4 regions of the Janthinobacterium sp. FW305-128 genome follow, and region 1 is predicted to be linked to each of the others. Evidence: predicted binding sites of a transcription regulator. Region 1 holds the regulator's gene; each other region holds the start of a gene.
What was found. The regulator LexA, encoded in region 1, represses DNA repair genes until DNA is damaged. The targets are predictions, from matches to a motif close to ACTGTATNNNNATACAGT.
Positions count from the first base shown of each region.

Region 2: a site for LexA is predicted at 845-862, ahead of IGS60_RS11540 (putative DNA modification/repair radical SAM protein). Genes of this name have one in related genera too.
Region 3: a site for LexA is predicted at 914-931, ahead of recA (recombinase RecA). Genes of this name have one in related genera too.
Region 4: a site for LexA is predicted at 1,255-1,272, ahead of IGS60_RS14165 (PA0069 family radical SAM protein). Genes of this name have one in related genera too.

Region 1 covers NZ_JACYMK010000008.1:258,140-260,307, reverse strand. The annotation lists gene priB (primosomal replication protein N) at 1-127, opposite strand, end outside; gene rpsF (30S ribosomal protein S6) at 148-537, opposite strand; gene lexA (transcriptional repressor LexA) at 813-1,448, shown strand; gene IGS60_RS18245 (cystathionine gamma-synthase family protein) at 1,685-2,168, opposite strand, start outside.
Region 2 covers NZ_JACYMK010000004.1:363,167-365,334, reverse strand. The annotation lists gene modA (molybdate ABC transporter substrate-binding protein) at 1-740, opposite strand, end outside; gene IGS60_RS11540 (putative DNA modification/repair radical SAM protein) at 878-2,110, shown strand; gene IGS60_RS11535 (UdgX family uracil-DNA binding protein) at 2,107-2,168, shown strand, end outside.
Region 3 covers NZ_JACYMK010000001.1:211,413-213,580, forward strand. The annotation lists gene IGS60_RS00960 (sensor histidine kinase) at 1-49, opposite strand, end outside; gene IGS60_RS00965 (response regulator transcription factor) at 46-780, opposite strand; gene recA (recombinase RecA) at 1,035-2,138, shown strand.
Region 4 covers NZ_JACYMK010000006.1:111,785-113,952, forward strand. The annotation lists gene IGS60_RS14155 (methyl-accepting chemotaxis protein) at 1-412, shown strand, start outside; gene IGS60_RS14160 (tRNA-uridine aminocarboxypropyltransferase) at 499-1,206, shown strand; gene IGS60_RS14165 (PA0069 family radical SAM protein) at 1,335-2,168, shown strand, end outside.

The DNA.
Region 1 (2,168 bases):
GGGCAATCCCTGCTTCCATCTGCTGCGAACTGTGTTGCAATACTGCATTCACAATCGGCAGCCCTGCCGGGGTATAGCGCAATATTTCGCGCTCGGCAATGATGGCGGTGACTTGTAGCTGGTTCAGCGCACGATCCTGGTCAAGAATTAAGCTGCTGCTGCGGCTGGAGCGGCTGCTGGTGCTTCGGTGCGGTGGCTTTTGGCCGCGTCTTCGCGTTGTACCGATTTCATCATCGGCGAAGGAGCTGTTTCAGCTTTCTTCATTTTAACGGTCAGGTGACGCAACACGGCATCATTGAATTTGAATGCTGTTTCCAACTCGACCAGGGTCTCGTTGTCGCATTCGATGTTCAGGCAGATGTAGTGTGCTTTAGGCAGCTTTTGGATCGAGTAAGCCATTTGACGGCGGCCCCAATCTTCCACGCGGTGAACCGAACCGCCGCGGGTGGTTACGCTGGCTTTGTAGCGTTCGATCATCGCGGGCACTTGCTCGCTTTGGTCCGGATGGACGATAAAGACTATTTCATAATGACGCATGCAAACTCCTTCAGGTCGGATTGATAATCGCCCACCCCGGCGTCAAGACGGGTGTGGGAAGGTCAGCCGAAGATTATAACCGCCTTTTGCAAACGTTTCAATCATTGCTTGCGCCAGTGCCCGAAAAGCCCGCGGACCACCGTGCTTTTCGACCGGGAACAAGTATTTCTTGCGAAATTCGCCGAAAACACGGAAATCCCCTTGCATAGTGGGCGATACTGTACAAAAATACAGACTGTTCATATAGACAGCATTTTAGTATGCACCCACCGCTCATGATCAAGCTGACAGCACGACAAGAACAAATCCTGAACCTGATCAAGGACGCGATTGAAAACACGGGCTTTCCTCCCACCCGTGCCGAAATTGCCAATGAACTGGGTTTCAAATCGGCCAATGCGGCCGAGGAGCATTTGCAGGCCCTGGCCCGCAAGGGCGCGATCGAGATTTCGCCCGGCACCTCGCGCGGCATCCGCCTGATCGGCGCGGCAGCTGAAGCGCCGCCATCGAAAGTGCCGGCGGCGCTGCTGATGTCGCTGCCCCTGATCGGCAGGGTGGCCGCCGGTTCGCCCATCCTTGCCCAGGAAAACCTGGAAGCGAGCTACAACGTGGACCCCGCCCTGTTTTCGGCCAAGCCCGACTTCCTGCTGAAGGTGCGCGGCTGGTCCATGCGCGACGCCGGCATCATGGATGGCGATTTACTGGCCGTCAAAAAGGTCGACAGCGCCAAGAATGGCCAGATCGTCGTGGCCCGCATCGGCGACGAAGTCACGGTCAAGCGCTACAAGAAGACGGGTTCCGTCATCGAACTGCTGCCGGAAAACCCCGACTTCAAGGTCATCACCGTGTCGCCGGAAGATGAATTTGCCCTGGAAGGCCTGGCCGTCGGACTCATGCGCAGCTGGCATTAAGTTGCCTGCCGGGGTCAGACCCGCCGGGTTTGACCCCAGTTTTTAGTTGCGGCCCCTTCTCATGCCTGACACCTAAGTTCTGACACCTAAGTTTCCGTCATCGAACTGCTGCCGAAAGATGAATTCGCCCTGGAAGGCCTGGCTGTGGGACTGATGCGCAACTGGCATTAAACGACTGCACGAACAAAGGGCCGCAACAGCATGACTGTTGCGGCCCTTTTCATTTGTCCGACGACTTATACATCGAGTGCTTGGCGGAAATCCTCAAGCAGATCCACCTCATCCTCGATACCGACGGAGACGCGGATCAGCGATTCGGCGATGCCCATGCTGGCGCGGCGCTCGGCGCCCATCTCATAGAAGATCGTGTGGGCGACGGGAATGACGAGGGTGCGCGTGTCGCCCAGGTTGCTCGCGGGAATAGCCAGATTCAAACGATTGAGGAAATCGAAGCAATCGATGCCATCCTTCAATTCAAAGCTGAACAGCGAACCATAGCTGCGGAACAGGTCGCTCGCCAAGGCGTGCTGCGGGTGCGACGGCAAGCCCGGGTAGTGCACGGCCGCCACTCTCGGATCGGCGGCCAGCATGGTGGCCAGCGCCAGGGCGTTCGAGCAGGTGCGGTCCATGCGCAAGGCCATGGTTTCCGCGCCGACGGCGATATGGTGCGCCGCTTCCGGCCCCAGGGACGCGCCGAAGTCGCGCAAGGCCTTGGCGCGG
Region 2 (2,168 bases), on a different contig from region 1:
ATGGCTTGCGCCGGCGCCGTTTGCAGGTAGCTGACGAAGCGCTTCGCTTCGGCGGCATTGCCGCTGCCCTTGATGGTGGCGATCGGGTACAGCACGGGCGCGTCGAGCGGCACGTCCAGCACCACGTTCACCTTGTCTTTCATGATGGCCGCGTCGGTGGCGTAGACAAAGCCCGCATCGACTTCGCCGCGCGCCACATAGTCGAGCGACTGGCGCACGTTTTGCGTGCCGATGGCTTTCGGCTGCACGGCTTCCCACAGCTTCGCCTTCTTCAGCGCGCCTTCCGAATAGCGGCCGACGGGCACGCTGGCCGGGTTGGCGATGGCCACGCGGGTCACGCCCTTGTGCGTCAGGTCGGCCAAAGCTTTGATGCCCAGCTTGCTATCGTGCGGCACGATCAGCACCAGGCTGTTGCCGACGAAGTCCATGCGGTCGACCGGCAATACCAGGCCCTGCTTTTGCGCCGCATCCATGGTTTCCTGGTCGGCAGAGGCAAACACGTCGACGGGCGCGCCCTTGACGATCTGCTGCAGCAGCACGCCCGAGGCGGCAAAGTTCAGGGACACCTTGCTGCCCGGATACTGCGCCTCGTAGCTTTGCGCCGCATCCTTGAACGCGTTCGTCAGGCTGGCCGCGGCCGACACGACCACTTCGCCGGCAAGGGCGGAGGTAGCGGCAGTGGCGAGCAGGGTGACGCCAAGCAGGCGGGCGAGGGAGGTGAGGCGCAAGGTGAGGCACATGAGCGTATCCTGAATGAGAAAAGAACCAGGTCCGTAATATACACCGATATATAGCGTTCTGCCATTGCACAGATCAAGCCGGTACCAGGCCGATTCCCTGATATACTGTATATAAACACAGTATATCGAGGTGCACCATGGAATTGACGGACAAGCTGGAAATCCTGGCCGACGCGGCCAAGTACGATGCGTCCTGCGCCAGCAGCGGTGCGCCGAAGCGCGATTCCATCGGCAAGGACGGCTTTGGCGCCGCCTCGGGCATGGGCATTTGCCACAGCTACACGCCGGACGGGCGCTGCGTCTCGCTGCTGAAGGTACTGCTGACCAATTACTGCCTGTACGATTGCCAGTACTGCGTCAACCGCCGTACCTCGAACGTGCCGCGCGCGCGCTTCACGGTGGCCGAAGTGGTGAAATTGACCAGCGACTTTTACCTGCGCAACTACATCGACGGCCTGTTCCTCAGTTCCGGCATCATCCAGTCGGCCGACTACACGATGGAGCAACTGGTGCAGGTGGCGCGCGAGTTGCGCGAGGTGCACCAGTTCCGCGGCTACATCCACCTGAAAACCATCCCCGACGCCGATCCGGCCCTGGTCGCGCAGGCGGGCCGCTATGCCGACCGGCTCAGCGTCAACATCGAATTGCCGACCCAGGACAGCGTGCAGAAGCTGGCGCCGGAAAAGAGCGTGCACACGATCAAGCTGGCCATGGGCGCCATCCGCCGCAAGCTCGATGAAAAGGCCGAAGAACCGCGCTCGCCGCGCTTCGCGCCGGCCGGGCAAAGCACGCAGATGATCGTCGGCGCCGACGCCAGCGACGACCAGCAGATCCTCGCCACGGCCGAGACCCTGTACGGCAGCTATAAACTCAAGCGCGTGTACTACTCGGCCTTCAGCCCCATCCCCGACAGCCCGAAAAGCGTGCCGCTGGCGCCGCCGCCGATGCTGCGCGAACACCGGCTGTACCAGGCCGATTTCTTGCTGCGCAGCTATGGTTTCCAGGCCAGCGAACTGCTGCCCGCCAGCGGCGGCAACCTGGCGCTCGACATCGATCCGAAACTGGCGTGGGCGCTGGCGCACCGCGAACATTTTCCGCTGGACTTGAACCGCGCGGCGCAGCACATGATCGCGCGCGTGCCCGGCATCGGCCTGCGTAACGCGCAGCGCATCGTCGACCTGCGCCGTTTGCGGCAAGTGCGCTATGCCGACCTGTCGCGCCTGCGCTGCAGCATGAAAAAGATTGCCCCCTTCATCATCACGGCCGACTACTTTCCCGCACGCGACACCACCGCCTCCGAACACTTGCGCCGCGCCATGGCGGACGCACCGCAGCAATTGAACTTATGGCCGGAGCTGCAGGCAGCATGAGTACGTTCGTGCGGCTGGCGCAATCGTTCGACGCGTGGCGCGCGGCCGCGCGCGAACT
Region 3 (2,168 bases), on a different contig from region 1:
ACCAGTCGTCGTCGCCCGGCTCGTCCGCTGGCGCCTCGCGTGCCTTCACTTGCTGGCGGACCCGCTGGCCGGGGCTGCCGACTCGCCCGCTTCGGCGTTCAGGCGCGCCGCTTCCGAGTATTTTTCCAGGCAATAGCCGAGGCCGCGCACGGTGGCGATGCGCACGCCGCCCACCTCGATCTTCTTGCGCAGGCGGTGCACATACACTTCGATGGCGTTGTTCGACACTTCCTCGCCCCATTCGCACAGGTGGTCGACCAGCTGCTCTTTCGAGACGAGGCGGCCGGTGCGGCCCAGCAGGATTTCCAGCAAGCCCAGTTCGCGCGCGGACAGGTCGAGCATCTGGTCGTTGATGTAGGCGCTGCGCCCCACCTGGTCGTAGCTGAGGGGACCATGCTTGATGATGGTGGCGCCGCCGCCGGCGCCGCGGCGCGTCAGGGCGCGCACTCTTGCCTCCAGTTCCGACAGGGCGAACGGCTTGGCCATATAATCATCGGCACCGAGGTCGAGGCCATTCACGCGTTGTTCGATGGAATCGGCGGCCGTCAGGATCAGCACGGGCAGCAGCGAGGCGCGCGCGCGCAGGCGGCGCAGCACTTCCAGGCCGGACATCTTCGGCAGGCCCAGGTCGAGTATCAGCAAGTCGAATTCCTGGGTGGACAGGGCCGTATCGGCTTCCTGCCCATTTTTGACGCAGTCGATGGCATAGCCCGACTGGCGCAGCGAACGGGTCAGGCCATCGGCCAGGACGCTGTCATCTTCGGCAAGTAAAATACGCATGGTGAGACTTCCTCGGCTTGCGGCATAGAAGCTTGTATTGTGTTTCATTTCCCGCAAGGTGGCGAGTTTTTGTGAAAAACCAGGCTTGTATTGATCTGTTTCAAAACAAATCCACGTTCCGCTTGCATTGATCACTGTTTTTTTATACAGTACTGTCTGTGTAAAGAATTTAACCCACTGGCGCTATCGCAGGCTGCACGGTTCACGTAGATGCGTCACGTGAATCCGCAACTGTAGAACGGCTGAAAGAACATATGGACGATAAAAAAGCTGTAGTACCCGCATCGGAAAAAGCCAAGGCGCTCGCCGCCGCACTGGCGCAGATCGAGAAGCAGTTTGGCAAAGGTTCGGTCATGCGCATGGATGCCAGCGCACCGATCGAAGAAGTGCAAGTCGTGTCGACCGGTTCGCTCGGCCTCGATATCGCGCTGGGCGTGGGCGGCTTGCCGCGCGGCCGCGTGGTGGAAATCTACGGTCCGGAATCGTCGGGTAAAACCACGCTGACCCTGCAAACCATCGCCGAAATGCAAAAACTGGGCGGCACTTGCGCCTTTATCGATGCCGAGCACGCGCTCGACGTCGGTTACGCGCAAAAGCTGGGCGTGAACCTGCATGAATTGCTGATCTCGCAACCGGACACGGGCGAGCAGGCACTGGAAATCTGCGACGCCCTCGTGCGTTCGGGCAGCGTCGACCTCGTCGTCATCGACTCCGTGGCCGCACTGACGCCACGCGCCGAGATCGAAGGCGACATGGGCGATTCCCTGCCAGGTTTGCAGGCGCGCCTGATGTCGCAAGCGCTGCGCAAGCTGACCGGTTCCATCAACCGCACGAATACCCTGGTCATCTTCATCAACCAGATCCGCATGAAGATCGGCGTGATGTTCGGTAGCCCGGAAACGACCACGGGCGGCAATGCGCTGAAATTCTACGCCTCCGTGCGCCTGGACATCCGCCGCACCGGCTCGATCAAGTCCGGCGATGAAGTGATCGGCAACGAAACCAAGGTCAAGGTCGTCAAGAACAAGATCGCGCCGCCGTTCAAGGAAGCGCACTTCGACATCTTGTACGGCGCCGGCACCTCGCGCGAAGGCGAAATCCTGGACCTGGGCTCGGATGCCAAGATCGTGGAAAAATCCGGTTCGTGGTACAGCTACAACGGCGAACGCATCGGCCAGGGCAAGGACAACGCCCGTGCCTTCCTGCAAGAGCGTCCGGCGCTGGCCCGCGAAATCGAAAACAAGGTCCGCGCTTCGCTGGGCGTGCGCGAACTGCCGCCGCTGGCCGCTGAAAAGCCGGAAAAAGCGGATAAGGCCGCCGACAAGGCTGCCAAGGCTGCGGAAACCAAGGCAGAGTAGGTCGGATTAGCGCGGCAAAGCCGCGCGTAA
Region 4 (2,168 bases), on a different contig from region 1:
CATGAACCAGATCACCGACGCCAGCGATGAGCAGCGCACCGGCATCGAACAAGTCAACCGGGCCATCGGCCAGATGGACCAGGTGACGCAGCAAAACGCGGCCCTCGTGGAAGAAGCGGCGGCGGCGGCCGAATCCATGCAGGAACAGGCAGCCAAGCTGGCCGATGTGGTGGGCGTGTTCAAGCTCGATGCCACACAGCGCTATGTTTCGGCCAGTGCTGGCCCGTCCGTGACGGCGTCGGCGCCCATCAAAGCTGCGGTGCGGCCTGCCATGCGGCACGCCACGCCGCGGACGCCGGCACCCGCCGTGGCCGCGCCTGCGCCGGGCAAGGCGGCGCCAGCGGACGCTGTGCGCGCACGCGCGCCGAAGACGACGGTGGCATCCGGTGCCGACGACTGGGAAGAGTTTTAAGCGCAGGTGTTTTAAGCGCAGCTTTCCCTTGGCATGGCACGGGCGCTACAATCGCGGCTTGAAGAATCCCGCGAACGCGCTCCGCCATGACCACCCGCCGTACCTCCAGCTCTATTTCCAGCGCGATCGCCAGCCCTGGCGCCGCATCCTCCTTCCAGGCTGAACCCGCCAAACGCGCACGCTGCCCGGTCTGCCTGCGCGCTGCGTCCAGCTGCATTTGCCGCTGGACTGCCCCCGTCGCCCACGCCGTGGACGTGCTGATCCTCCAGCATCCGCTGGAAGTCCACAACGCCAAGGGCAGCGCCCGCTTGCTGCATCTGAGCCTGCCCAACAGCCGCCTGCTGACGGGCGAACAGTTTGCCCCGGACGCGCTCGCCGAACTGCTGGCCGGCAAGCACAATGTGCTGCTGTACCCGGATACGCCAGGCGACCGTTCGCTGGGCATCGCGCCGCCGCCAGCGCTCGACCCGTCCATCTTGCTCGATCCGGCCCGATTTTCGAGCCAATTGCGGCTGGTGGTGCTGGACGCCACCTGGCGCAAGAGCCGCAAGATGCTGTATCTGAATCCCCTGTTGCAACAGTTGCCGCGCCTGCCGCTGCGCGATACACCCACTTCCCATTATCTGATCCGCAAGGCGCATGCGCCAGACCAGTTATCGACGCTGGAAGCGACGTGTTATGCCCTGATGCAGTTGGAGCAGGACGCTTCCCGCTTCGTTCCCTTGATCACGGCATTTGACGGGTTTGTCGCGCAGCAGTTGAGTTATGTCATGCCGCATGGCGAAAAAGCTTGAAACGACAGCACGGTAGCCCTTGATCTTGGCCGCACAGCGGCATAGTATACTGTACGTATATACAGTTGATGGGGCCGTTCATGAAAGCAATCATTCCAGAGCACGATGACAGCTTCGCCGGGCAAGCCATGTTGCCGCCGCAATCGCTGAAAGCGCAAAAGGGGCGCGGGGCCATCTCGAACCTGCAGGGGCGCCACGAGACGCATGCGCGCGCCGGTTTCGATGACGGCTGGAGCGTGGGCGGCCTGGACGAGGCGGCTGGGGAAGAGGCGGCGCCGGGATGGAAGACGCAGGTCAGCGACGAACAGGCGCGCACCATTCTCACGCGCAACGCTTCGCCCGATTTGCCCTTCAACGTGTCGCTGAACCCGTACCGGGGGTGTGAACATGGCTGTATTTATTGCTTTGCCCGCCCCACGCACAGCTATCTGGGCCTGTCGCCGGGCCTGGATTTCGAAAGCCGCATCTACGCCAAGGTGAACGCCCCCGAATTGTTGCGGCGCGAACTGGCCAAGCCGTCGTATGTGCCCGAACCGATCGCCCTGGGCGTCAATACCGATGCGTATCAGCCGTGCGAACGCGAACGCCAGCTGACGCGGCGCGTGCTGGAAGTGCTGCACGAATGCGACCACCCCGTGGCGCTGATCACGAAGTCATCGCTGATCGAGCGCGATATCGACATCCTGGCGCCCATGGCGGCCAGGCGCCTGGCCGCCGTGGCCGTCACTGTCACGACGCTGGACCCGGCCATCGCGCGCACCCTGGAGCCGCGCGCGGCCGCCCCGGCGCGGCGCCTGCGCACCATCCGCACCCTGACGGAGGCGGGTATTCCCGTGGGTGTGAGCATCGCGCCCATCATCCCTTTCGTGACGGAGCCGGAAATCGAGCAGCTGCTCGAAGCCGTGCGCGACGCGGGCGCCATCCACGCCCATTACGTGGTGCTGCGCCTGCCGTGGGAAGTG